Regions from separate parts of the Leptospira langatensis genome, predicted to be linked through region 3. Evidence: riboswitches for the same ligand, from Rfam matches in the RefSeq annotation. Region 3 holds a riboswitch; each other region holds the start of a gene.
The links. Region 3 has a riboswitch for cobalamin ahead of EHO57_RS17700 (CbtB domain-containing protein). Riboswitches for the same ligand answer to the same signal wherever they lie in the genome.
Positions count from the first base shown of each region.

Region 1: linked by a shared signal. The riboswitch ahead of EHO57_RS12715 (TonB-dependent receptor) and the one ahead of EHO57_RS17700 (CbtB domain-containing protein) in region 3 are both predicted to bind cobalamin.
Region 2: linked by a shared signal. The riboswitch ahead of EHO57_RS11435 (LIC13354 family exoprotein) and the one ahead of EHO57_RS17700 (CbtB domain-containing protein) in region 3 are both predicted to bind cobalamin.

Region 1 is NZ_RQER01000007.1:230,388-237,776, forward strand. It holds gene EHO57_RS12700 (tetratricopeptide repeat protein) at 1-240, shown strand, start outside; gene EHO57_RS12705 (ankyrin repeat domain-containing protein) at 249-887, opposite strand; gene EHO57_RS12710 (hypothetical protein) at 954-2,117, opposite strand; gene EHO57_RS12715 (TonB-dependent receptor) at 2,120-4,186, opposite strand; cobalamin riboswitch at 4,319-4,495, opposite strand; gene lsa26 (surface adhesion protein Lsa26) at 4,687-5,427, shown strand; gene EHO57_RS12725 (CapA family protein) at 5,514-6,560, opposite strand; gene EHO57_RS12730 (hypothetical protein) at 6,591-7,220, opposite strand; gene EHO57_RS12735 (hypothetical protein) at 7,299-7,389, opposite strand, start outside.
Region 2 is NZ_RQER01000006.1:459,036-466,424, reverse strand. It holds gene EHO57_RS11450 (adenosylcobinamide-GDP ribazoletransferase) at 1-293, opposite strand, end outside; gene cobT (nicotinate-nucleotide--dimethylbenzimidazole phosphoribosyltransferase) at 349-1,392, opposite strand; gene EHO57_RS11440 (LIC_13355 family lipoprotein) at 1,420-2,280, opposite strand; gene EHO57_RS11435 (LIC13354 family exoprotein) at 2,311-2,889, opposite strand; adenosylcobalamin (AdoCbl) riboswitch at 3,080-3,211, opposite strand; gene EHO57_RS11430 (flavin monoamine oxidase family protein) at 3,362-4,702, shown strand; gene EHO57_RS11425 (toprim domain-containing protein) at 4,874-7,018, opposite strand; gene EHO57_RS11420 (DNA gyrase subunit A) at 7,015-7,389, opposite strand, start outside.
Region 3 is NZ_RQER01000011.1:358,872-366,260, reverse strand. It holds gene EHO57_RS17715 (SDR family NAD(P)-dependent oxidoreductase) at 1-583, shown strand, start outside; gene EHO57_RS17710 (catalase family protein) at 580-1,572, shown strand; gene EHO57_RS17705 (hypothetical protein) at 1,631-2,476, opposite strand; cobalamin riboswitch at 2,730-2,911, shown strand; gene EHO57_RS17700 (CbtB domain-containing protein) at 3,044-3,235, shown strand; gene EHO57_RS17695 (CbtA family protein) at 3,232-4,068, shown strand; gene EHO57_RS17690 (CbiX/SirB N-terminal domain-containing protein) at 4,065-5,258, shown strand; gene EHO57_RS17685 (DUF3209 family protein) at 5,268-5,642, shown strand; gene EHO57_RS17680 (cobalt-precorrin-5B (C(1))-methyltransferase) at 5,652-6,761, shown strand; gene EHO57_RS17675 (precorrin-8X methylmutase) at 6,758-7,389, shown strand, end outside.

The DNA of each region.
Region 1 (7,389 bases), on a different contig from region 3:
AAAATGGGAATTAGGGGCCAAGCAAGGCAATTCCCTTCTTCTTTTCCTTGGGTTGAATGGAGGTCCGGCATGGAGTCCTTGCGGACCGAGATCTCCGGATTGAGAACGGAGATTTCTGAATTGAAAGCGGAATTAATGTCTATTCGTACACAAGGCAGCAGGATCCTCTTCTCGATCTTGGCCTTACTCTGCGTTCAGTCGATAGTGCAGATCCTTGTTTTATTCAAAAAAAGTAAATAATGAAGATATTATATACTTAAGGCAACTCCGCGTTCTGCGGCAATATCCCTGGCAGTCTTTCCGTCTTCCGTCTTCAGGTCCGGATCGGCTCCTTTTTGCAATAAAAGATGCACGATCTGTTCGCTTCCTTGGCGGGAAGCAGCTATATGTAGAGGAGAAAATCCGCCTTCTTGAGTGAAATTCGGATTGGCTCCGTACTCCAACAAGAGTGCCACTGCATCCGTCTTCCAAGAAGCGACTGCAGAATGGAGTGCAGTATTTCCCAAAGAGAACTTGCTTTTGGATTTCGCGTGGATGTCCGCACCCTTATCTAACAAATATTTGATCAAAGAGATATGTCCGAAATGCGCGGAAAGATGCAGAGGAGTCCAACCGTCAGGACTATAGGAATGCACCAAGGAAGGATTTCCCTCGATCAACTCTCTAACTCTCTCTTCGTTCCCTAAGGCAGCAGCCTCATATAAATTCAACGGGATCCCAAGAGTGAGATAGGCCTGGACGATATCTTCTTTTCCGAAATAGAGTGCGAATAAGACCGGAGTGATGCCTTCGGCATTTTGCTTGGAGCAAAGATCCGGGGCTTCCCTCAAAGAATAGATCACCTGAGCTTTCTGGCCGGCAGCAATCATCTGAAATATATCGGAAATCAAAAGAAGGGCCTCCAAAAACCACCGATGGATGATCCATTTTTTCGGCGTTTTGTCAATCCGCTTTCAGGGAGAATCTTTCAATTGGATCAGATCGAAAGGTTGCAAATCCACCGAGACCGGTAGAGGCGTAATGAGCTGATTCCCATTCTTGGTATCAAACATACTCACTCCCGGTTGAGTGAATTCGGTATTAGCAACGTACAGGATCCCATCGTCTCCGAGCAGAATGCTGGAAAGACTCGCATCAAAAGAAGAAGGAATAAAGATCAACGTGGATATCTTGTGACCGGTACTTGGATTAAATACTTGTAATGTTTTATTGAAGCCAGCATCCATCACGCTAGCATAGCCCAATTGGTCGCTTGCGATCTGGACCACCATCATGTCCCCACCCGCAGTCGTCTCCGAATACAAGTATCCTGAACGAAAAGTACGAGTAGAGAGTCGGAACGCAGTGACTCCCCCGTCCAAAGCGCTAATGAATCCCATTCGATTCGGGGTCGGAATGACGATATGAGGTTCTCCGAAAAGATCCAGTAACTGCGGTTTACCGACAGGATTGGGCGTCGGGAACGTATACACCGCGATCACGGAATCGGTTAGTATATCAATTTCTAATAATAGAGATCCCCAGGGTCCCGGCGGGAAATATCCGCTCGGATCATTCCGATCCAATCTCTCCAAACATAAAAAGAGACTATTCCCTACGATCTGCATTCCTGAGGCTTCCGGCAAGTTATCCGGGATAGCACTCGGTTCCGAATATCCTCCCAGATCCATATTCCCGAGAGAGGCCCCCGTACTCGGATCGATGATCCGGAGAAATCTGGAATTGTACAAGGAAACATATGCCTTATTCGGCCCCACAATGGCTATATCGTTCGGATTGGTTCCCGCTCCCATGGACCATTCCGCCACAGTTTGGAAGCCGAAATTCGGATCCAGTACCTGGACACTGTCCTTATTTAATCGATTTATAATATATACTTTCTCATTCCCGAAACGAGCGACTGCGTCCGAATGGATGGGGGTCAGTCCCGGATAAGAAATCAGTAGTTCAGGGTTGAGCACCTTGAACCTACCACTACTACTGAAATCCGTAGCTACCACTCCTATATTATTCGGAAGGTTCGGAGTGAGGAATAAAGTGTACAGAGGAGGCCTTTGTATATCCCCGCAAGCAGTAAGGATAAGGATCGAAAGGAATATGTAGTATCTTCTACTCATCTTCAAAACCTTGCACTCAGAGTAACAAACCAATTCCGACCAGGTAAAGGATACCCTACGATATCCTGGACCCGTTTATCTCCCATATTCCGCAGATCAATGCTTAGGAGTAATTCCTTAGGAGCCTTTTCCTGCTTTTGGTTCTCTTCTTCCGGAGAAGAATATAATATCAGAGTAAAATATGCATTCCAGATCTGACGTGCAGGCTGGTAATTTACGTATTCGTTGGTCCGGTCCTTAAAGACGGCCCCCACATAGACACCTTCGAACCCAAGCTCCCAGATCTTGCTCTTATACGCAAGGGTTGCACCTATCTCATGTCTGGGTCTAAGAGGCAGATATTTGCCATGCAAGTACGGAGCAGCGGACGTATTGATCGCTTCCTGGTACGTATAATCCACCAAGAATTTCCAACCCTTGTATTCGGACTTGTGAGAGACCTCCGCTCCGTCAATCCGTGCAGAGTCCACATTCTCCGGACGAAGAGTGAACTGTGAATTCGGTATGAATAGGATCATGTCTTGGATCCTTTTCCTGAAATAAGAAACGGTAAGGCTCGATTTCAGATCTCCGTCCTTATAGCTTCCCGTAAATCCAGAGTCGAAGTTTTCACTCTTTTCCGGTTTCAAGGAATTGTTCGCGATGATGGTCCCCACTTCTCCGAATAATTCCAAGAAGCTTGGGATCCGATTCTGCTTGGAAGCGTTGGTCTTAAAATCCAGACCATAATTTTCTTTTTCGATTATCTTCCATAAGAGGCCTGTCTTTGGGTTCGAGAACTTAGTAGTCTTGTCCGGAGAAGCAGTCGGGTCCTGTCTTTGGTACCAAGGTTGGTCCGATTGAAAACGATCCCTATAATTGTCCCAAGAAACGCCCGGGGTCAAGATGAGTTTTCCATCGAAGAAACGGATCTCATCTTCTAATTGAACAGTAGTGTAGGTCCTGAATTTCCCAGGCTCATATTTCAGATCTATATTTTGAGGAGTGCTCCTAGAACGATCGAAGCTTTCCTTCTCCAAACCGAAATGAAGTCGAAAGATCTGGTTATAATCCAATAGATACAAAGTAGGAGTGAGATAGGCTCCCGATTGATGAATGATCGCAGAAGAGTTAGGTGTTCCTTTCGAGAACTCGGACTTAGGATCGAATAGATCATCGTTCGCGATCGTAGTGAACGCGCGCGTCTCTATTCGCAAGAGTCCATCCAGAAGTCCCTTGGTATCCGTTCCTATGGTAGAAGTATTCCTCAGATACCTGCGATGCACTTGCAGGGTTTGGTTGCTTTCCGGTCCGGGGATCCCATGAAATCTATAATTCAGATCGTTCCAAAATTTGATCTTGGTATTTCCGATCTCCCCGTTCAGTCCGATCATACCTTGGGTCCTTTCAAACTGAGCGTTCCTTCTTCTGTCGATGGTATCGTCGAAAGGATTTACAAGAGAAGTGCCATGATCGTTTAGATAAGAAAAATTCTGGTCCGATTTTTCGCCCAAGAAGAAGAGACTGGTGCCTATTCCTCCATAGCTTCCCGTATGCGTTACGCTCCCCTTTCCTGTATTGAAGCTTCCTCCTCCGATATTCACTCTGGTCTTGGGAGGACCACCTCCTGTGCGTGTCACTAGGTTCACACTGCCACCGATGGCAGAACCCGAGAATCCTACGGGAGCCCCGCTCCTGTACACTTCTATGCTTTGCAAATTATCGAAGGGAAGATCCGCAAGATTGACTTCCCCTCCTTGCGTATTATTAAAAGGAACTCCATCGATATAGATCCTGGACTGGTTCGGGTTGGTCCCTCTTAAGGAAAGAGTTGAATAAGAGCCTAGGCCTCCGTATCTACGGATCCTTACCCCGGCCTCTCTTTCCAAAACATCGGGAAGACTAGTATAACGTGCAGTGTATTGATTTAGATCGATCGCCGTTTGAAAACCACTCGGGTTCTTTCTGAAATTCTCCGGATCGTTCGCTTTGGTAGTTTTTCCCACCACCTTTATAGGAGCGGATTCCGTCTTTGGCAAATCCTGAGAGAAGCTAGGCTTAGAGAGCAAAACGATCCCCAGAAAGAGGATCCTCTTTCCAGAAAAAGTTCTGTAGAAACCGGACTTTCTACCAAAGGTCGAGCGCAAAGAAATCTCCAAGCGGGAAGGAAGGAAACGCCGCTCGGTCGTATGCAGCGAAAGGCCTTAACTCCCGAAAGCCAAAGTACGAAAGTAAACCGGATAGGTTTTCTGACTCACACCCGATTCGGACCCTTCCCGTCCGAGGACAGTGGGCGATCTCCGATCGTTATTAGTGTTTACAGCTGCGGGTACAGCTTCGGGATTTCACCGAATTCCCTGTTCCAAATTACTTGCAAGACCAGGTTCCCAACGATCGATAGGGGGGCAATCTTAAAAACCGTCATATAGGAGCGCCTATAGAAAGCGTTCTTACAAAGTCCCTTCTTCTATAATTTCAGATCCGGAAAGAAATATTTTCTTGATGTCGGATGAAATCCGGAAAGGATTCACGAAATCCGTCGGCCGAAACATTCCGGCTTCGACAGGAAAACTAGGAGCTCAGAATCCGAATGAAACGTACTCGATCTATTAGCATTCTCTTTGCGGGAATCTTCTTCTTACTCACATCCTCCTTATCCGCAGCGGGAACTTATTCCGAAGGTTGGACCGTTGCGAAACTGATCCAATTCGAAAGTAGAGGTCTGATCTTTGATTCTTACGAAGGTACGATCGAAGTTACCACAGTAGACACGTCCGAAAATTGCGACGATCAAAAAGACGCTTGTTATACCGCGGTAAAGAAGAAGGTGGATTTCAGCGTTCGCCCCGAGAATCCGGATGTGGTCAACTTCCTCACTAAGAACTTGAACCAAGAAGTGCTTTTGCAGTATAGGATCCATAGAATAGAGCCTATTGCTCTATCCACGGATTTCGAAGTGATAGGAGCTCAACTCCAGGATAGGTCTGCTCCTAAGGATCTACAGGACAAATTCGTAGTTCCAAAATCCGGATCCAAGAGGAATTTCTCCGTATCAGGTCATATTCTAAGTTTGGAATATAAAGGAACCATGATCGGCACTTGGGAAGGGACCTACCTGGACGAAGTAAGAGGAAAAGTGCATCCATTCTCTATCACCGACGAGGAAATGGCGAACTATGCGACCAAGACCTTAAAATACGCGACCAAGTATTATATGGGGATCTCGGTAGCATTCACTACCGGATGGAGAGAATCCCATTACGATCTATTCGAGATCAACTTCAAGGCGCCGGCAGGAGCCTTAGATCCGACCCCTAAACCGCAACAATAAGTTAGGATCCGATCCCTAAACTAAAAAGCCCGCTCTCGCCACCGCGAGATCGGGCTTTTCTATATTAGAATATTCCAATAAATGAATTAAGGAAAGAAGGTTCCGTCCGACTGGATCTTCGGTCCTTTTCCTGGGAAATCCGTCTTGGTCAAGGATTGCATTAATTCTACAGTCTTTGCATCCGGATCCGGGGCCGGGATCCCGTTCTGGCTCAATTGCAAAGGCAAAATCTTTCCTTTTACGAAATTCCCCTTTTTATCCAGATCGGCTTCCAAAACTAAGGAATAGCCGCCGTATCCTTTGGTAGAGAATACTCTATAGCCCAAAAAGTTCCCGAGAGAATAAGCGATCAATTTCCCTTTATACAATTCCATGGCTCTAGGCAAATGAGGGCCGTGGCCTATGAAAAGATCCGCTCCTGCATCGATCAAAGCGTGAGAAAGAGCGACTAGATTTCCTCGATATTCACCATAGAATCTTTCTTGCTCATTCTTCACATGAAGAGCTGGTCCACCTTCCGCTCCGCCATGCACGGATATAAAGACGAGTTGAGCCTTCTTCTTAGCTTCTTTCACCAAGGAAACTCCTTCTTCGATCGCATTCACATGATTATGAGCACTTTCCATATGACTGAATCCGATCCATGCGATAGAAATGCCTTTCACATTCATATAAGTGATGGCACCTTTCTTTCCGGTAAATCGAACTCCTGCTTCGGAAAGATTCTTGGCTGTATCCTCGAATCCTTGCACATGAAAATCCAAACTGTGATTATTCGCAATGGATACGATATCGAATCCCACATCCTTTAGGATTTTTGCATACGATGGAGGAGTACGAAATGCAAAGATAAGAGGACGATTGATATTCTTAGCGCAATGAGGATAGTCAGTAAGAGTACTTTCAAAATTTGCGAATAGTATATCCGCCCCTTTCAAACTGGGCTCTACTTCGGTAAATAAGGTACGTCTCGGGTCCGCAGGAAGCTTGTTCTCAGGGTAATTTGTTCCCATGACCAAGTCTCCCACAGCTTTGATCTTGAGAGTTTCCGTTTCAACGGAATGGAGAGATTGACTTTCGGAAAGAAGGAATAGTATCCCCAGAAGAGAGGATAATGCGGCGATTCTTTTCATACTAAGGGAAGGTTTTTGAAAACCTTTCCCTTAGAAAAGCTGTTTTCTTCCGATGAGGTCGCTTTGGGCAGAAGGAAAGTCTGCGAACCAAACCGAACCGATGACCGCCCCTACGAACGGATCAAAGATAACAGTAAGATTGCCCAAGGGAAAACCTTCCGGCAGAAAATTCGCTGTCGGGTTATGGACTGCATGAGTAAAGACACAGGAACCAACCAGATTCGAATTTATATTTCCCCCGGAAAATGAGATCGAAATCGGCTCAAATCCAACCGATTGGAAAGAAGGACTGGAAGTAGAAGCCCCATCCACTCCGTCGATGGTAGTAATACTAGCATTATTGCAAGACGCTTGGATAAAAATATTAAAACCAAATTCGGATTGAGTCCAAGAGTTCGGAATGTTCGGAATATCCAAAGAATAGAATGATCCGGAAGTCCCGAACGGTATGACTACCGGATTCGGAGAGAATGTAGCAATCGAACTAGCGATCCCAAGAAGCGCGAAAAGAGGAGCTTTTTCTTGGTCCTTTTTCTTACTATTGTCACTCCCAACAAGCAAACCGGTATCGGGATTGAAGAGAACATAAGAGGCTCCGCAATTTACGGAGAATAATAAGACTAGTGTAAGAAGAGAAAATAATACCGCGATTCTTTTCATGCTAAGGGAAGTTTTTTGAAAGTCTTTCTCATAGAAAAGCGGTTTTTATTTCTAAATTACGAGAGTCTTTCTGCATCATTAAGGAGTGATCACAACAGGAAGGATCCCAATTACAGCTCCCGTCGGCAGACCGATATCGGGGGTAGCTCCGCTCACACTGTGAATAATA
Region 2 (7,389 bases), on a different contig from region 3:
CCACCGAATCCGTCGCAAACATCCGTGAATCCGTCTTCGTGAAAGGCACCCGTGATCAAAACGGATGCGGCCATGGAAAGTACAACACTAACGTCCCAAGGTAGGGAAAGATTCGCGATCCAAAGAACCAGACCCGATAGGAATGCGACGATCCATCCTACTAAAGGAAAATAACGAGAAGAAGAGCTAAGATATTCTTCCGAATGTTCCACCCAAGCGGGAACGATAATACGAGTGTTGTATCGTACCGAAGTAAGAAAAATGATCAGCTCTTTTCGAATGAATCCTAGCATGCAGATCCGAGATTAAACTTCCCGAATAGAATAGCAGCGAGAATTTACTCTCGCCTTACTCCTTTTTCTCGGACACTCCGGCAGACTCGAAACTTGCCATCTCTCTTAGGAAAGCTAGGGCAGATTCTAGGATCGGATATGCCAGTGCACAGCCTGTACCTTCTCCCAAACGAAGACCCAGATCCAAGATCGGATCCGCATCGAAGAAATCCAAGATAAGCTTATGGCCTTGCTCGGAAGATCTATGAGCGAAGATAGCGTTTCGAGCGATCTTAGGTTCTATCCTAAACGCGGTTAAGAAGGCGGAGCTCGCGATAAAACCGTCTACTATGATTAAGCGGTTCTCTTTGAAAGATGAAAGCATGGCACCGCAGATCATAGCGATCTCGAATCCTCCGAATTTAGAAAGGACTTCGATCGGATCCTTTGCATTGACCGGATGTTTTTCCCTACATTGGGTCAGGATCTGCTTCTTGCGAGAGAGAGCTTGGTCGTCAAGACCAGTTCCTCTTCCCGTCATTTCTTCCGCGCTACGATCCAGGAATACGGAAGCGAGTAAGGACGCACTAGAAGTGTTTCCGATCCCCATTTCCCCAAAACCGATTACATTACAAGAAGAAGGAACCTTGGTCTTGGCAATCTCTCCTCCGATACGGATGGCTTCTTCGCATTCTTCTCTTGTCATTGCGGGTTCATTTAGAATATTACGAGTTCCTGATGCGATCTTTGCGGAAATAAAATTCGGATGTGCCTGTTCGAAATTTCCTGCGACTCCGGCATCTACCACAAGTAGGCTGATATCATGTTGTTTACAGAAGACATTGATCGCTGCGCCTCCGTTCAGGAAGTTCAATACCATTTGGTAAGTAACTTCTTTTGGGAAAGCGGAAACTCCCGAATCAGCCAGACCGTGATCTCCTGCAAACACAAGCAGATGAGGGTCGGTTAAAACAGGATGAACGGTATTCTGAATGGTTCCGATCTGATACGCGAGGTTTTCCAGCCTACCTAGAGCTCCTAGTGGCTTGGTCTTAGTATCGATCTTATGGCGTAATGTTTTGTCTAAATCCAATTGATGAACTTCTTTAGGTCTGATCACAGTTTTTCACATATAATAAATTTTTAATTAAGGACTAACCGATTTTGCGGCGACTCCGTCGATATCTGGATTGGCATGAGCGCTGTCTATAGGCAAAGAGCTGAGAATGGTTTTGGCAGCGGAGATCTTTATGTAAGTAAATCCATTTGTTTGAATATTACTCTTTAAGGTGCTATCGCAACCGCTTCCACTGTCACCAAAGTTAGCGTCAGATAGGTCGAAACCATCCCCGCCGCCACCTCCGTTCACTATATCCGTGTCGAATACCTCAGCAACCGTCATCGGATTCGAATCTTGGTTATAAGCTACAGGAGTAATTCCCGCAAAACGATTCCAGTATGTAGGGTTATTCGAGAATGTATAGGGATCGGAATTGGTATATGCCGGGTTCCAGCCACACCAATTCGTCTGATCATTCCCGACTTCAACGATCAACGGTTCTAGAAAAACCGCATTGAACGGATTGGAACTATTTTGGACTCCGACGAAGAATGGATTCTCGTATACGATGAAATCGATCCCAGTAGAAGGTTGCACCTTCCCTCCGGACCAACCCAGAATGATGGAGGCTCCGCTTCCGGTCGCAGCCAGAGTATAAACGTCCAAGGAGCCGTTGAATTCTCCCTGGCCTCGGACCCCATCCGCTGCACAGTTTGCGTTTTTATAACCGATACCGGTATTTCCGGGAGCAGAGATGAGTTGGTCCGCGACAAAAACACCTCTGCCTGTTTCAGGAACTAAGGAATCACAAGGACTAGAATAAGCAGGAGCGGATGAATTTCCAAGAAGTGCAAGCGCTGCAGCCTCATCTCCTCCTCCCGATCCTCCGCAATTGGAAAGGATCAAGCAGAGCGAAATGTAGAAGACCATAAATTTAAAAGTATTCATTTCATTGTCCTCACTAACACAAAATGGAGATCAGTTCTTCTGCAATCTGGTCCAGAAAGTCGGACTAAAGCCGCTATTCAATCCGCAACCAGCATTGATATTTGTAGGATCGGAATACGTATCAAGATCGTCCGCTTTAGCTGAAGCTAAGGTAGTTTGAGAAGAAACTCCGGAGAGGTCGGGGCAAAGATACAGATAACCGCCGTTATTCGTCCATCTGTACCAAGCAAAGTCTCCTTGGGAGTAACTCGAATCAGCTCTGAATTGAACATAGACAACTTGTTTAGCAACGTTGATCTCTTTGATGATCCCGTAGAGATAACTATTTCCATAAGTTGCATCGATAAATGTCTGCGCAACTAGTGTATTCGATATTGCTAATTCACCGGTGATTTGGGATCCATCTGCACTGTAAGAATCTCCAGGAAAATCGGGAGTTCCGTTATAAGCGGAATAATTACCTGCGATCGGATTCATCGTACTTAAAGCGACTAATCCTAGAACATTTTCGTCAGAATTGCCCGAGCTTGGTTCGAAACATCCAGTGTTAAAAAGAGAAATGGCGATCAGCACTAAGATCGTCGTGAACGAGTTGTTGATTTTTTTCATTTTATTCTCCTGATTTCGTCGGAATCTGGGAGAAAGAGAGCTTAGCAAAGAATGATACGTTATCCGACATAGCCACCTGAAGTGGTTTAGTCGATTCGTTCCTTAAACAAAAGATCTACTTTTCCGTTCGAGAGCCCCGACATCGCTTTCGGGGCCCCCTCGCAGAAGCGCGGATGCGCTGGTAGGCGAGATTTACGATACACCCCAACCTCGAGGTTTATTGTATCGCGGGGAAGATCTGGCTTATTCCATCCAAAGATGGACATCACAGTTGCGGGTCAGCGTGGGATTTACACCCAACTTCCTCCCTGAAAGCGTAGTACCAGGTTTTGTTTCGATACTTTCATTGGCAAGGCAAAAACCTGGACCGTTTTCTAAGAGAATGGTTTCCTAAAAAGTGAGAGAAAGATCTTTCTTTATGACCGAAAATAAGATCAGAGGATCCGTTTGAAGACTCTCTCGAGGACATGCGATGAAATTCAGTCGATCTACATTCTTAAAGGCCGGAGTCTTAACGGCAGCAGCACTACTAGGAACACGTAAAGGAGAGATCCGAGCACAAGGTACTAGCTCAGGAAAAAGAGTCATCATCTTAGGTGGCGGTCTTGCCGGATTATACTCTGCTTATCTATTAGGAAAGACCGGAAGCAAAGTCACTTTGATAGAAGCTACCGATAGAGTCGGAGGAAGGGTACGGTCCGTTACCGATCCTTCCGGGAACGTAGTGGACTTAGGCGGGGAATGGGTTTCTTCCGAGGACAAGACGGTGCGTAGTTTAGTAAGAGAGTTGGGATTGAAATTGCAATCTGCTCCTTTACAGCCGGATCTATTCTTAGGAACTTATAAGAAAGCAGGCGCTTGGGATATGAGTCCTGAGGCCCAAGATACCTTAAGCAAACTAGTAGCACAAAATTCTAAACTCAATACGACCCAACAACAAGAGTTGGATCGGATCAGCATTTATAATTATCTTCTATACCAAGGCATTTCTGCGGAGGATCTGGTATTATTAAACCATAAATTATCATTACATTATGGAGATGGTATTCGAGTTCTTTCTGCAGAGAAGGTGCTAGGAGATCTGGCACAATTCCCCAAACGCAATAGCCGCTTAGAAGGGGGGATGGAAAATTTAGCCAAGACTCTCGTGCTCAATATCGAGAATACAGAGTTCGTATTTTCCGATCCGGTTCTCTCCGTGGATCAGGATGCAAATGGGGTAACGGTGAGCACTGCCTCAGGAAGGAAATTCACCGGTTCCAATTGTATCTGCACGTTGCCTGTAAACCAGATCTCTAAAGTGAAATGGAATCCAGGTTTGGATAAGGAAAAGCTACTCGCCGCTCTTAGAGTAAGATACTCCCAGATATTCAAGACATTCTTAGTGCTCAAAGAGGCTCCTTGGGATTCTACTCCTTTCTCTGTTCATTCCGACGCTGCGGCTCAGTTCCTGTACGATGCCGGAACAAAATCCGACGGATCGGATAAGGTATTGGGGATTATTGCAAGTGGAGATAGATTTTCCGTATTCGATTCTGCCAACCAAGATCAGAAGGTCGAGTATATTCGATTAACCTTAAGTAGGCTGGGACTGAAGAACGATCTGCAGATCCAAAAAATATATTTTACCGAATCCAAAGGAGAATACGTTCCGAACGGGATTGCGATCTTTCCACCAGGAAGCTTCGGATCTGAAATTATATTGAGAAAGCCTTTCGATCGGATCCTCTTCGCAGGAGAGCATACCGGCGAGATTACGGGTACGATCGAAGCGGCTCTCAGCTCCGCGATCCGAGCGGTGAATTTGGTTTAATTGATGGAGAGCTTGCCTTTTATCGACTTTGCTATAAGATCTTAAAAGATAGAAAGGATGAGATAAATTCGTTTGGCGACAATGAAGGCACGAGTTTCTTAGTGATCCATCCTACTTCGAAAAACTAAATTTAAATAGAAACCCGGGAGTGCTCCCGGGTCCAGAAGGATCTTAGTCCTCGATCACACTCATTGCGTATTCGGAGATCGCATCCCTTCTTTGTTCTGCAAAGTCTTTGTGAAACCAAAGGTTTTGGATCTTAGAAGCCTCTTTCTTGTTCCCGATGGTGATCTTGGTCATACATTCATCCACCGCGAACTTCATTGCTTCCTTGCCTGTTTCTCCCAATCCCTTGTTCCGTTTTTTACGCAGGACCTGACCGCCTGATTTTTCCACTCTCTTGATCAAAGCATCGTAGTCTTTATCATCGATACAGAAGACAGTTTCCGACTTCTTTGCATCTCCCATTTTCACATCTACTTCGTAGAGAGGCGCGCTAGAAATATGGATCAGACCTAGTTCGAATAGTTCCGGCCAATACTCATAAAAGAAAGAAAGCATGAGTGAACGGATCGCGTATCCGTCAAAGTCCGCATCTGTAATGATACTTACTTTTTCGTAATTCAGCTCATCTATGGATTTTACTTTTTGGTCCAACGGAAGTCCGAGGATCGCAACTATGTTCTTTAACTCTTCGTTAGCGATTGCCTTTGCGAGAGAAACTCCCTTGCAGTTCATGGGCTTTCCTCTTAAAGGAAATAAGCCATGCAATTTCGGATTTCTAGCTGGGCGAAGACCTGCGATCGCCGAGTCTCCTTCCGCCACGAATAATACTCGACCCGGATCGTTTGGTTTTCCGGTAGGAGGCATGAGCTTAGGGATATTCATCTTGCTCGCCTTCTTCAATCCGCGTTGTGCGTCTTCGAAAGCCTTGAGCTGGGTTCTCTTTTCCATTTGGAGTTTTACTTCTTCCAAGAGGCCTGTTTTCTTGATGAATTTATCCAGATGCTTATCTACTGCGTTACGAATGTCTTCGTTCAAGTCGTTGATCAGATAGGATTTATCCTGGGACTTAAAGCGAGGGTTTAAGAGCCTCATGTTCACATACATGTGGAAACAGTTCCGGACGTCGTTACGAGTGCAGCTCGTCTTCAACTTCTTCTCGAGAGAAACGATCTGGCTTTTCTTACGGATCTCATCGCAAAGTCTGTTTTCCAAATACTCGATCGCGGAACCGCCTTGTGGAGCAAAGATAGAGTTCACCCAAGTCAGGTTCTTATTCTGTCCGATCACCAGATACGCTTCTAGGTGAAGTTGGGTTCCGGCAGCGGGAGCCTGATAATCCATTTTATAATAGGTCAGCTCGGAATGAGAGAAGATCTCTTCCAAACCTTTCTTGAACTTGTACTTATCCTTTTTTCCCTTATGAACGAATTGCACTTCGAGGCCAGGATTCGTCATAGCGATATCTTGCAGATATTGCTTCATGAGATCTACGTTAAAGGAAACGTCCAGATTATTGAAATACTTAGGACTTAACTCGAACTCCACGGAAGTTCCGTGATCTTCTTTTGTTCCTTTTTCGATCGCTTCGATCATATTCGTTTTTTTGCAAATAGGTTGGAGCTTATCGATCTGATCCTTGGTAAGAAGAGGACAATCCTCGAATTTTCCGTGCTCGTCGAAGTATAAGAAAACCCTTTCAGTATCTTCTTTAGAGAGCTTATAAGAACGTATTTGCTTCTTTGCGTCTTCGTGAAGAGAGAATAGCTTTTTGAAAGTAACTCCGTCGTTGGTAGTCTTTACCTTGAAATAGGAAGAAACCATTCTTACGAGAGAGATACCCACTCCGTTCTGTCCGGCGACATGGTCTTGTTTGACATGATCGTCGAAGTTCTCTCCATACATCAGGTGGAGATATACGCCTTCCGCATTTTTAGCGGGGATCCCGCGGCCGTTATCGGAAACAGTTACGGTTTTTTTGTCGGAAGAAAGCTGGATGATCAGCTTGGACATCTTATCCTTTTCAGGAATAGATTTGTCTTTTTGGTTCTTGCGGTATTCGTCGACCGCGTTCATGCAAGCCTCGTCCAAACACTTTAGCTTGGCAGGAACGTCTTCTAATTCCTCATGTACGATCTCGTACATTCCGTCTGTATTCTTGCGGAAAAAATGCTGCTCGAATGTGGATGCAGAATTTTGTCCCAACCACATTCCGGTCCTCATCCTTACGTGTTCTACGTTGGAGAGTTTCTTGAAGTTCCGTTCGCTAGCTGCTGCGGGCTTCTTTTCGGTTTTGGTTTTGGCAGTACTCATTCCTTATCCCATTTATCCTTGAGTTCGGTTAATTCCCCGATCATGAATTCGGTTAATTTTTTATCTTCTTTGACCAAGCCCTGGTATCTGGAAAGGGCAGTCTTAGCTTCTACGATGGCTTCTTCGCATTTGCGAACTTCTTCCAAGGTCATCCGATAGATGGGAATGGAAGCCAACCATTCATAATAGACGAATTTAGACTTTTGGAGCTTCTCTTCGAAATCCTTTTTGGATTTGATATCGATTACTTTCTCGTTCCATTTCTCTTTGATAAAACGGATCAATTCGGAGTTTCTTGCGATCTTCTCTTCTTCCAAACCCGCCAAACGCTTGAATCTGCGGATCAGGTGGGTCTTGCGGAAATCGCAGAA
Region 3 (7,389 bases):
GATCTGCAATAGCGGTTATGCGCAAGCAGGAGAAGCTTCCGATCTTCAAGACCACGCGTTTAGAAAGCTAATGGACGTGAACTTCTTCGGACACTTGAATGTGGCTCTTGCCTTTCAAGATCATTTCAGGGCCCAAGGAAAAGGGGATATTATATTTTTAGCATCCACCTTAGCGATATTCTCCGTTTACGGATATGGAGCCTACTCCGCGAGTAAGTTCGCTATTTCCGGATTCGCACAAGCCTTCCGACAAGAAATGATGCTCCATAACGTAAAAGTAAAATTATTCCTACCACCTACTACGAACACTCCCGGATTAGAAAAAGAGAACGAAGACAAGCCCCCTATCAGTAAAGAGATGGAAATGGGTTCTTCTTTGAACAAAGTGCATTCGATCGAAAGTGTTTCTAAGGCAATACTGAAATGGATCCCGAATAGGAAATTCTTCGGATATACCGGCTGGGATTCTTGGCTGCAATATTCCTTATTCAAACATTTTCCGGAGTTTACCCTGAAAATTGCCGATTCCGAACTGAAAGCGGCGCAAGCCAGATTAAAAAAGAAGAATGGGAGCCTAAAATGAAACCGATCAGCAAGAACTGGAAGGAAGATATAGCCGCTAACGAGGAAGAACGTTATGCGGGATATGTAAAGAAGTTCCAAGCCATACAAAAAGTAAATTCGGCAAAATTCGGAAAAGGACGCACTTTGCATAGAAAGCAATTGTTGGGGATCAAGGCCCAACTGGAAGTCTTGTCGGACTTGCCGGAACACGCCAAACAAGGACTATTCTCCAAACCGGGGCGCTACGAGACTTGGATCCGTCTCTCTAGCGGAAGCATGAAGCTACAATCAGACCGGATCGGAGACATCCGAGGATTCGCACTTAAGGTCAGCGGAGTATCCGGCCCAAGTGCATTACGAAATGGAAATACATCCTTCCAGGATTTTTTGCTCATCAACCTAGAGGCTTTCTCTTCTCCTAAAAGCGATGAATTTGTCGGGATCGTCGTCGCCGCGGCAAACGGAGGAGGAGCCTTACTCAAATATCTATTTAAGACTTACGGATTCTTTGGAGCGCTCGCAAAGATCAAAAAGGCAGGCGCCAGTTTCAATAAGCCTTTCAGCGGATTTGCAACCGAGAAGTTCTTTAGTGCCGCACCGATCTCTTTCGGTGCGTATGCGGGAAGGCTCCGCCTTCTGCCTCCCAAGGAAGAGAAGATCGAAAAGAATGCATCTAAAGACTGGGGAGAGGATATGAAATCCAGGCTCCAAAAGGGATCCTTAACTTACGAACTCCAGGCACAATTCTTTGCGGACGAGAAGACGACTCCGATCGAAGATGCATCCGTAAATTGGCCGGAATCAGAGGCACCCTATCTTACGATCGCAAAACTCATCCTTCCGAAACAAGACCTGAATTCCGCAGATGGGGAATCTTTTCAGAAAAAGGTGGAAGAGACTATTTTCGATCCTTGGGAAGCCCTCTTGGAGCATAAGCCTTTAGGAGATGTGATGAGAGCCAGAAAGCATGTCTACTTTGCCAGCCAAAAAGGACGCGGAGCCGTTTGAGACGCAAGGGGAAGTATATCTTATTTTTATCATATACTTCCCCGAAAGAAACAGTAGATCAGATCTCTTTCGCTAATCCCTGGAAACATTCGGAAAGGACAGCTTCAACCGAGTAGGTTTCTTGTCCGATCTTTATTTCGTTCTTACGGATCGGCAGCCCTTTGCCGATCACAAGGGAATCTACAGTGGATCCTTTAGACAAAAGCCAATCGGTAAGCAACCAATCGCTCGGATACTCCGTAAGAATACGCTTTTGGCAGCGGAAGGATTCTAATTTAGAACCGCTCTCTTTCAAGAAAAGACTGACTCGAATGGAAGAATCCAAGATCCGATGTCCTTTGGTGGAGTCAGGAACGATCCCCGCCCTACTAAACGCGGGTGGAATATTCTGAAAAAATAAATAAACGATCAGCTCTCCCTCCTCGCCATCTTTTCCAGAAAACGAAAAAGGCAACTTCTTCTGTTTTGAAGAGTTCGTCGCTGTCGTTGCGAGTTTTTCTAGATTAAAAGCATCCAGTCCGAGAAAAGCGGAAAACTCAGGAGGTTGGATCGGAGGTGCGGCCTGCGTCTCTCCTTTATTCGCTTTCAATACATTGCTTAAATTCTTTAACTCAGGCTTATCTACGTAGATTACTTTTAATTTGCTCTCAAAAGCTTCTTCTGAGACGTCCTGATCAAAACTAGGTATCATCCCCAAAGCGACGAGTCTTACCTTCCAGGGTTTCTTTGTTTGTTTATCATTCTTTGCATATGCTTTGATCGCATTTCCGGTAACAGAATGGAATTTTACTTCGTTATCTGCAAACTCGCGTTGGTTAGATTGGTCCACTACTTGGCAATTCGTTAATATATAAAGAATCGCTCCAACCACTGCAAGAAACGTTACCCTATTTTCTCTGTGCATCTTTCACATCCTTTCGGCCGCACTCTGCCGTAGCGAGCCGGTCACAAACTATAATACAGAATAACGTATAATGAAAATAGAATAAAGGGAGAACAAGGGAAAAAATGAAGCGAAAATCTTGATATTTATCGGCCAGCCCGAAGTCTCCCTGATCTTAGATCATGTCCTTCCGGCATTCCTTGGTCTTTAATTTTAAGGGCCAAGGACTAAAAAAATGCTATACAATCATTCAAACGAAATTAAATCCTGGAATCTCAGTCTATTTTTGTAGGATCATAGATGTCCATGCATCTATGGGAAGACGGTGCAAATCCGTCACGGTACCCGCCGCTGTAAGAGGGACGAAAGGCACACGATGTCACTGGGTTCATACCTGGGAAGACGTGTCGAGTAGGTCGATCTCAAGTCAGAAAACGCCTCACAAAGATCCTGAAGTATGTATCCAGTCTCGGATGTAAGACGGATGCGTAGCTAAATTAATTTTGTTTTAACATAGCGAACCGACGGTTAGTTGCGTCATATTCGCATTTCGTCTGTTTCGTGTTAGGTGATCATCTCTTAGGAGGGATGTATATGCGCGCGATTTCCGTTTCAGGAGTCTCGTCCGTTGCCGTCAGGTCATGGATCGCGACTTCCTTAGCCTTGGTTTTGGCATTCTCTGCTCTTTCCATCGTCTATTTCGTTGGCTTGGAACCTATGCTGTATCTGCACGATGCTTTCCATGATATAAGGCATTCTACCGGATTTCCATGCCATTGAGATCGAATCTTGCAGAGGTCACTTGGATAGGCATACTATCCGGAATAGTCTCCGGCTTCTTTTTGGGGATCTTGATCTTTCTTTTGAATTCTCCTTTCATCTTAGAAGCGGAGAAGTTTGAGACGCAAACTTCTCCCTTAAAAACGCATGTAGATGCTGATCTAAATGTGCATGGGCAAAGTCAACATACTCATTCTCATACAAACGGACCTCATACCTCAAATACTTTAGATAAATTTAAATTACAAGATGAGGCCTATATTCTTTCCAAAAGGAATCTCTGGACCATTTTCGGTTCTATCCTTTTAGGGATCGGATTCGGGATCCTCTGCGCTCTCTGGACCCATTTTCTTCCTCCTTTTTCGGTAGAAGGAAAAGAGAGTCTCTTAAAAGTCCTTTTAAATTCGATCCTATTTGCAGTTTCAGGATTTCTAATATTCTTCGGGATCCCAGCGATGGGGCTACCGCCTGAACTCCCCGGAAGATTAGCGGGGGAAGCGGATTATGGGGCCAGACAGACTTGGTGGTATTTCTGCGTACTCTCTTGTTCTTGCGGATTTGCATTCTTTTCAGGACTTCTTGCGTATTCTAAACGCGGAGAAGTCTGGAAATGGGGATTGGGATTGGCAGTCCTCTTTGCGAGCATCTCCCTTCCCTTTCTATCTGGAGCTCCTATTCTTTCGGAAGAATCCATTACTCCCTTGGACCTTCGGTCCAAATTCGAAACGATCTCTTGGATCGTGAACTTTCTCTTTTGGTTGGTTCTATCTCTTTGCTTCTTCCTATTACAAAGAAAGAGATCCCTCCCAATAAGCGATCTAGGGCGAGCATGAATCATACTTCTCCGGGCATCTTGGTATTAGGACATGGAAGCAGGGAAGAGAATTCGAATCAGGAATTCATCTCTCTGGTTGACTCCTATGCGCAAACCAAACCTCAATGGAAGATCAGCCATGCATTCGTTGAATTAGCGAAGCCCGACCTGGAGTCCTCGCTCCGGGATTTATCAAAAGAACATTCTAATATTATAATATTTCCTTTATTTCTATTCACTTCGGGCCATATCAAGAACGATATTCCGATCGTTTTGGACAGAATTCGAGCCGAGTTCCCGGAACATTCCTTTAAGATCGCAAATAGCCTGGGAGTCCATTCCAATCTGATCGACCTGATGAGAAGAAGGAGCCATTCCCTTCTTTCAATTTCTCCCGAGCAAGAAGCGAAAACCGGAGTGATCCTGGTCAATCGCGGTTCTTCCGATCCCGATGCGAATAGCGATTTTTATAAATTGGTCCGTCTCTTTCAGGAAGGGAATTCCTTCTCCTTCGTTCTTCCTTCTTTCATAGGAATCACGAGTCCCCTTCTTCCGGAAACGTTGGAGATGGCGGCTAAACTGAGACCTGAGAGACTTTTGGTGCTTCCGTATTTCCTTTTCGGGGGAAGGTTGATCCAAAAGATACAAGAGCTCGTCCAAGACTTCTCTCGGAAGTTCCCTTGGATCAAGACGGAACTTTCCGATTACATAGGGCCTGATCCGGATCTTTTTTTCGTAATGAACGAAAGGATCCATGACGCGATCTCCGGAAGATCTTCCCTTCCCTGTGATACTTGCGAGTATAGATCTCAGCTTCCCGGACTCTCGAATAAGGTCGGCGGATTGAAAGCGCTTCTCTGGAGCATCCGTCATTTAGAAACGCATAACCAAGCTGCTCCGCACGAATTCCCGCATCGTAATTTAAAGAAACATGTTTTTGTTTGCGACAGTATTGATTGCGCTAACAAGGGAAGTTCCTCTCTCGTCTCAAAAATGAGATCCATCCTAAAGGAAAAGGGAAAAAACAAGGACTTTAAAATATCAAGATCTTCTTGTATGGGAAGGTGCGGAGAAGGCCCCGCTGTGGTCGTCTACCCGGACGGTGTATGGTACCAAAGAGTGAACCAAGAAGACGCCGAAGATCTAGTCAACGAACATTTATTACAAGACCGACTCGTATCCAGGTTGGTCGACAATATTATGCAATAGGAATATAGTATGGCATGCCATGAAATAGCTGCACTTAGGATCGGGATGATGAATGTCCTAGGGATCAAGGACCAATCCGTGATTGAACATGAAAAGAACGAAATAGGCCCTGAGGCTCTCTCTCATCCGGGACCTATCCTTTCTCTTACAAGTGCGAATAATTTCGAGGACCTGATCCGATTCTTCGAAGCAAGTCTTACGGATCTGGAACAAAAGATCTCCGCGCTACAATCCGGAGATCCGAAGATCCCTTATTACACTTCTCTCTTGATCCTTACCAAGAAAGTGGAATTGGATCTGAAGAACTCCGCCCAATCCTTCAAGACATTGTATTTAGATCTGGAAGAGATGCACGACCTTGTGCACGAGATCTATCCGGCTTAGGACCATCCGATGGCGGCAAAGGAATTAAGAGAAGGATTTACTACCGGAGCCTGCTCGGCGGCGGCCGCAAAAGCTGCGACTCGGATCCTTCTTCTCCGCCAACCTATAAAAGAGATAGAGACTACCCTTCCAAATAAGAAAAAAGTAATATTCGAATTGAAACGTTGCGAATTCACAGAGGACGGAGCCATCTGCAGTATCATCAAGGACGCGGGAGACGATCCGGACTGTACTCACGGTGCGGAGCTTACTGCCGAAGTCCGCTTAAACACAGAGAACCAGATCGTCCTGAAAGGAGGAGAAGGAGTGGCTGTGGTGACTAAGGCAGGCCTCGGACTGGAAATTGGAGAACCCGCCATCAATCCCGTCCCAAGAAAGAATATCACAGAAATGATCTTAGAAGAATTGATCGGCTCCGCTTTCTCCGGAGCGGAGGTAGTGATCAGCGTGCCTGGCGGCCAAGAGATGGCCAAGAAGACGATGAACGAAAGATTGGGATTGATCGGCGGGATCTCTATCCTAGGGACTACCGGGATCGTTAAGCCCTACTCGACTGCGGCATATAAAGCAAGTGTAATACAAGCGATCCAAGTTGCGAGAGAATACGGCGAACATCGGATCATTCTCACCACCGGAGGCAAATCGGAGAAATTCGCTATGGACCTCTTGCCGGAGATCAATGAGGTCGCTTTCATACAAGTCGGCGATTTTATCGGGACTGGGATCAAGACTGCAATTAAGGAAAGTATGGATCATGTGATCGTCGTGGGGATGATCGGTAAACTTTCAAAGATGGCGGACGGAGTTATGATGACACATAGAGGAGGTTCCTCCGTCAACACCAAGATGCTTGCAAGGATCGCAAGATCCATAGATATGCCCGAATTCCTCTGTAATGAAATAGAGGAAGCGAATACCGCAAGACATGTATTAGATCTTTGTAAAGAAGCTGGTTTCTTCCATATTACGACTAAGATCTGCGAGATCGTATCACATAACTGCTCCAAGCACGGTTTAGGATTAAGAGTGTCCACTTATATGGTGGACTTCGACGGAACACTTCTTGGCAAATTCGAAGCCCCGGAAGGTTGGGGAATCAAAGAGGAAATTTCAGAATGAGCGATATGCGCCAAATGACTTCCCTAGGAAGGGAAATTGAAAACAATTCCTTCTCCATCATTGATGAGGAAGCGGGAACACATTCGCATCCTCCCAAGGAATGGGAAGTGGTCCGAAGGATCATCCATGCTACTGCGGACTTCGAGTATAGGGATCTAACTAAGATACATCCGAATGCGATCTCTGACGGAATTCAGGCGCTACGGAATGGATGCTCCATTATCTGCGACGTGCAAATGATCCTGGCCGGATTGAATACGGAGCGTCTAAACACGTATGGTTGTCGGACCTATAGTTTTATCAGCGATCCGGATGTGATCCAAAAGGCGAAAGAATCCAACTCTACTCGTGCGATAGAATCCATGAGAAAAGCGCATAACTCGCACCTCTTAGAAGGAAGTATTATTGCAATCGGAAACGCTCCGACAGCTCTCCTGGAGATCGTTCGGTTAGTCCAAGAAGAAGGAGCTAGACCCTCCTTGGTCATAGGGGTTCCCGTAGGATTCGTATCCGCAGCAGAATCCAAAGAAGCATTATTAGATCCTAAATTCCAAAATTTGCATACTATCCCCTATATTTTGACCCAAGGGAGAAAAGGAGGAAGTACGATCGCGGTTTCTATCATCCA